Linked DNA regions of Vallitalea longa. The protein of the gene in region 1 binds, or shares a complex with, the protein of each later gene. Links are inferred from orthologs where the notes say so. Each region holds a gene or a part of one and is shown in the gene's direction. Other genes may lie near its edges. The genes, in order: rny and pfkA.

The links.
Region 2: rny (region 1) and pfkA share a complex: the UniProt entries of both Bacillus subtilis proteins name them as parts of the possible RNA degradosome complex. The link is inferred for Vallitalea longa from one-to-one orthologs.

What each region holds. Positions count from the first base shown.
Region 1 is NZ_BRLB01000021.1:85,914-89,222, forward strand. Bases 247-3,210 are described here. They hold rny (ribonuclease Y), read left to right. Parts: upstream 247-932; coding sequence 933-2,489; downstream 2,490-3,210. Other genes in these bases: QMG30_RS21740 (regulatory protein RecX), read left to right, coding at 247-778; QMG30_RS21750 (stage V sporulation protein S), read left to right, coding at 2,683-2,943. In the rest of the region: recombinase RecA, read left to right, coding at 1-63; more of QMG30_RS21740, read left to right, coding at 149-246. UniProt on the Bacillus subtilis protein: Endoribonuclease that initiates mRNA decay. Initiates the decay of all SAM-dependent riboswitches, such as yitJ riboswitch. Involved in processing of the gapA operon mRNA, it cleaves between cggR and gapA.
Region 2 is NZ_BRLB01000001.1:1,047,699-1,050,871, reverse strand. The notes cover bases 304-3,131. They hold pfkA (6-phosphofructokinase), read left to right. Parts: upstream 304-1,142; coding sequence 1,143-2,120; downstream 2,121-3,131. Other genes in these bases: QMG30_RS04490 (glycoside hydrolase family 15 protein), read left to right, coding at 2,297-3,131; QMG30_RS04500 (DNA polymerase III subunit alpha), read left to right, coding at 304-1,093. In the rest of the region: more of QMG30_RS04500, read left to right, coding at 1-303; more of QMG30_RS04490, read left to right, coding at 3,132-3,173. UniProt on the Bacillus subtilis protein: Catalyzes the phosphorylation of D-fructose 6-phosphate to fructose 1,6-bisphosphate by ATP, the first committing step of glycolysis.

The sequences.
Region 1 (3,309 bases):
GATAAGAAAAAAGAAGAAGTTAAAAAAGAAACAACTAATGATAAAAAGAATAAAAACAAGTAGAAATTAGTTTTATATAAATAAATTGTTAATTAGTAATGGGACTGGTTATATACAGTCCTTTTTTATCTTATGGGAAAGGATAATTATGACTATAACAGATATTATTCAAAACAAAAGATTTAAAAACTATTATGATATACATATAGATGGAGAATATATGTTTTTTGTAACTTATAAGGAATTAAAGTTTTTGAAACTTAAGATAAATGATGACATTACAGAAGAATTTTTGCAAAAAATATATAGAGAATATATTATTTCGAGAGCTAAAAATAGGGCTTTAAGACTACTTACTAGAAAAGATATGACTAGAAAGGAAATTATCCAAAAATTAAAACTAACTGGTTATAATGACTATGTAACTAATAAAATAATATTATTTTTAGAAGAATATAATTTTATTAATGATAAAAAATACGTTGAAAAATATGTTAATTATAATCAAAAAAGAAAAAGTGTCAAAAAAATTGGTATGGAACTTACCCAAAAAGGGATTTCTAAGGATACGATAAATGAATATATAGAAAATATTGATTTTTGTGAAGAAGAAAATGCATATAATTTATTATATAAAAAATATAAAAATGTAGATACTATAGATAATAAAATAAAAAGAAGAATGATAGGTTATTTAATGAGAAAAGGTTATAATTATAGTTTAATTAATAAAGTAATTGACCAATTTATGCGAAAAAAAAATTTAACTAATACATAACAAATATGTAAAAAACGTTATGAAATATGTATACTATTTAAAAGAGTTTTTATTAAAACTTGACATAATTTCTAAAACGTTATAAAATTTATATGTTATGGAAAATAACATCATGCACAATGAAAAATAAATAATGAGGAGGTGTTACCATTTGATTGATAATCCAATAATACTAGTAATATTAATACTTGTCGTTGCAGTCGTGGTTGGAATAATAACTTTTAAGCTTGGTGTTTCTTATAGAAAGAAAGTAGCAGAGTCACAATATGGATCAGCTGAACAAAAGGCTAGAAAAATAGTTGATGAAGCTATAAAAGAAGCAGAATCTATTAAACGAGAAAGTCGTTTAGTGGTTAAAGAAGAAACTTACAAAATCAAAAGTGATTTGGATAAGGAAGTTAAAGAAAGACGAAACGAATTACAACGCCTTGAAAGACGACTTCTTCAAAAAGAAGAATCTTTGGATAAGAAATCTGATACTTTAGAAAGAAAAGAGAATCAGTTAGTATCTAAAGAAGAGCAATTATCTAAAATGAAAGCAGAAGTTTCTGAATTACAGAAAAAACATGTTAAAGAGTTAGAAAGAATTTCTGGCCTCACCTCCAATCAGGCAAAAGAGTACCTTTTGAAATCTGTTGAGAATGAAGTGAAACATGAAACAGCAATTTTAATTAAGGAAATGGAAGTTAGAGCAAAAGAAGAGGTCAATAAGAAATCAAGAGAAATATTGGCAAATGTAATACAGAAATGTGCAGTTGATCATGTGGCTGAGACTACTGTATCAGTAGTTCCTCTCCCAAGTGATGAGATGAAAGGAAGAATAATAGGTCGAGAAGGTAGAAACATTAGAACCTTAGAGACTTTAACAGGAATAGATCTTATTATTGATGATACCCCTGAAGCAGTTATACTTTCTGGATTTGACCCGATAAGAAGGGAAGTTGCAAGAATTGCACTTGAAAAATTAATTGTTGATGGAAGAATCCATCCAGCGAGAATCGAAGAAATGGTAGAGAAGGCTAAAAAAGAGGTAGAGAATATTATCCGTGAAGAAGGTGAAATGGCCACTTTCGACACAGGTGTTCATGGCTTACATCATGAATTAACAAGATTGTTAGGTAAAATGAAGTTTAGAACAAGTTATGGACAGAGTGTATTAAAACATTCTATTGAAGTATCTCACTTAAGTGGATTGATTGCCGGTGAAATAGGAGTAGATGTAAGAGTAGCTAAGAGAGCTGGTTTATTACATGATATTGGTAAATCAGTTGATCATGAAATGGAAGGTTCACATGTTTCCATAGGTGCAGACTTATGTAGGAAATATAAAGAATCTGAAGTGATTATTAATGCTGTTGAAGCACATCACGGTGATGTAGAACCTACAAGTCTAGTAGCTGTCATTGTACAAGCAGCTGATGCTATATCTGCTGCAAGACCAGGTGCACGACGTGAAACATTAGAAACATATATTAAAAGACTTCAACGTCTTGAAGAGATTGCTGCTGAATTTAAAGGTGTAGATAAATCTTTTGCTATTCAAGCAGGTAGAGAAATTAGAATTATGGTTATTCCAGACCAAACAAGTGATGAAGAAATGGTAGTACTTGCAAGAGAAATATCTAAAAAAATCGAGGATGAATTGGAATATCCAGGACAAATTAAAGTAAATGTTATAAGAGAAACAAGAGCAGTTGAATATGCTAAATAAATAAGAAGCGTGAGAAATCACGCTTCTTTGTTTTTTTGAGCTTTTTTAGATTAGTTTGTAGAAAAAAGGTATTATATATTTATTGAAAAAAATAAAAACTAATATTCTGCATAAAAATTGATTGAAAAAAAGGAAAAGACTATTTCTTATTGAATATTTAACTATATAACCAATAAAAAGGGGGTCTTTTAGAGTGGAAGTTTTAAAAGTTGCTGCAAAATCTAATCCCAATTCGGTAGCTGGTGCTCTTGCTAATACTATCCGTGAACAAGGCGGTGCTGAATTACAAGCAATCGGAGCAGGCGCATTAAATCAAGCAATAAAAGCAATAATAATTGCAAGAGGATATGTGGCTCCATCGGGTATCGATTTAGTTTGTATTCCAGCTTTCACTGATATTGATATTAACGGAGAAGAAAGAACAGCGATTAAATTAATCGTTCAATCCAAGTAAAAAAAGTGTGCATGTCACACTTTTCTTTTTTATTTCTTTTATAGATTATAATTTAAATAATTAATCCTATTATATGAAATTCTATTTATTCTATTAAGTTAATCATATTTTCCTTGATTTTATAAGTTTTTAATGTTTTAATAAATTTGAATGAGGTATTATTACGTTTAAGTGATAAATTGCTAAAACCTTTCTGCCATATTGTTGTATATGAAATATTTTGCAAAATAACTGTATAATAATAAATGCGAACACAAAAAATAAATATAGTTATGAATACGAAATGAAATATTTATATCAAATATTGCAAAAAATATAGCTGAATGTTAATTTATATTAGTAAAAACATTAAAAAACGAATAAATT
Region 2 (3,173 bases), on another replicon or contig:
TATTGGTACGTGTAGAAATATGGGAATAAATTTACTTCCTCCAGATATTAATGAAGGATATGGTGATTTCTCAGTATCAGAAGGTAAAATAAGATATGGTCTTGCTGCCATTAAAAGCGTTGGAAAATCAGCTATAAATTCTCTCGTTGCAGAGAGGAATAAGGATGGAAAATATAGCAGTATAACTAATTTCTGTGAAAGATTAGCTGGAAATGAACTCAATAAGAGAATGATTGAAAGTTTGATTAAAGCAGGAGCTTTTGATTCATTAAAGGGAACCAGAAAACAATATATGCATTCTTACAAAATAATATTGGATGGAATAGTTCAGACCAAGAAGAGGAGTATAGAAGGACAATTGAATTTGTTTGATTTTGCTTCTGATGAAGATACTACAAAAACTCAATTTGAAGAACATATGCCTGATGTGGGAGAATATCCAGAAGAAGCGCTTCTTGCTAATGAAAAAGAAGTACTGGGAATATATTTAAGCGGTCATCCACTAGAAAAACATCAAGATATGATAAACACTATATCCAATGTACGAAGCAGTGATTTCATTTATTCTGAAGATGAAGAAGTAATCAGTAGATTATATGACGGACAAGAAGTAGTTATTGGAGGAATGATAACATCTAAAACTGTAAAATCCACAAGGAATAATAAAATGATGGCATTTATAACTTTGGAAGATTTATATGGTATGGTTGAAGTCATAATATTTCCTAGAGATTATGAGAAGAATAAAAATATATTGAATGAAGATGCTAAGATATTTGTAAAAGGACGAGTGAGTATTGTTGAAGAGCAAGATTCAAAAATCATACTTCAGAAAATGATTCCATTCGATAATGTACGTAGTAATCTATATATTAAGATAAAAGATTACATGACATACCAAAAATTATATGATGAAATTATTAAGCTGATTGGGGAATATAAAGGTGAAAATAAAGTAATCATATATTTGGAGAAAGAAAAAAATATCAAGCATTTACCTAATAACCTGAATGTTAACATAAATAGAGAATTATTGTCAAAATTAAAATTGATTTTAGGACAAGAATGTGTTAAAGTAAAGAGAATATTATAATTGTTAATTAATTAACTTTCAAATAAATGTGACACGGAGGTAAGAAAATATGGCAAAAGAAATAAATACTATTGGAGTTCTTACTAGCGGTGGAGATGCTCCAGGAATGAATGCAGCAATCAGAGCTGTTGTTAGGACTGCGTTAGCAAAAGGGAAAAAAGTTGTTGGTATTAAAAGAGGATATAATGGATTAATTTCTGGAGATATCCATGAAATGGGTTCAAAAGATGTATCAGATATTATCCAAAGAGGAGGAACTATACTTCATACAGCACGTTGTTTGGAATTTATTGAACCTGAAGGACAAAAACGAGGAGCTGAAATGTGTAAAGTCTTCGGTATTGATGGATTGGTAGTTATTGGTGGAGACGGTTCTTTCAAAGGAGCTGAAAAACTAGCTGGACTTGGAATCAATACTATAGGTGTACCTGGTACTATTGATTTGGATATAGCATGTACAGATTATACTATCGGATTCGACACAGCAGTCAATACAGCAATGGAAGCAATAGATAAAATAAGAGATACATCCACTTCACATGAAAGATGTTCAGTCGTTGAAGTTATGGGTAGAGATGCAGGATATATAGCATTATGGACAGGTATCGCAAATGGTGCAGAAGCAGTGCTTTTACCTGAAAAACAAAATATAAAACAAGAGAAATTGATAAAAATGATTATAGAGAACAGACATAAAGGAAAGAGACACAACTTAATCATTAATGCAGAAGGATCTTCTGAAGATTCAGTAAAATTAGCTAAGAAAATAGAAGAAGTAACAGGAATATCCACAAGGGCTACTATATTAGGACATCTACAAAGAGGAGGAAGTCCTACTGCTGTAGATAGAATGCATGCATCCATGATGGGATCGATTGCAGTTGATTTACTAAGTGAAGGGAAAACCAATAGAGTAGTAGCATATAAGGAAGGCAGATATCTTGATTATGATATAAATGAAGCATTGAAAATGAAAAAATCCATTAGTGATAAAAGATATGAACTCAGTAAAATATTATCAATATAATTTATTTAATTCATAATAGCTTGTAAGAAAAGGCTGATTTCTGTAGTGGACAGAATTCAGCTATTTTTACCTTCTGGGAAAGTCCTGCTTTTATAGCAGATGAAATATGAGCATTTTCATGTGCGTTAAGGGGTTATTGCATAAATTTTCTTCTAGTAGTAGTGAGGTGAGGCAATATGGATTTAATTGAAAAAAGTATTAATTTAATTAAAGGTAGTCAACTAAAATCAGGTATTATCATAGGGAGTCATACTCATTGGGCATATAAATACTGCTTTTTAAAAGATAACAGTTTCAGTGTATATGCTTTGGATATAATGGGAGATTATAATGTAGGTGATAAGTATTATGATTGGTCAAGTAAGAAAATTATAGAATTGGAATACAAAATCGCAAATGCAATCAAAAGATATAAGAACAACGAAAAACTTCTGAACAGTGATTATCTTTACTCAATCTACAATGATAATGGAATAGAAGATGAACAAAGATCTAATTTCCAACTTGATGGTTATGGGGTATGGTTATGGGGAATTTGTCAACATATGAAAATGACAAATCAAAAGAAGGATGTTTATATTAAGAGCATTGAACTTGTCGCAAAATATTTGGAATGCTTCTGGAAATCACCATGTTTCGGATGTTGGGAAGAAAAAGACGACAGAATTCATACTTCCACATTGGCATGTATTTGTGGAGGATTACAAGAAGCACATGATATAATCCCCAAAAATGAATACAATAAAATAGCTATGGAGATAAAAACTTATATATTAAGAAATTGTGTTATAGAAGGAAGATTTTCCAAATATGCATTTTACGATGATATCGATTCAAGTTTATTATTTTTGGCATTACCATTTCATGTTATAGAATTAACAGATGATAGAATGATAAAAACAGTATCAGAAATCGAAAAAGCACTACTAAATGATAACGGATTACATAGATATGGTTCCGACTCATATTTTGGTGGTGGAAGATGGATAAATTTAACGTGTTGGTTAGCTTGGTATTACAAAAAAGTAGGAAATACCAGTAAACTAGATATTT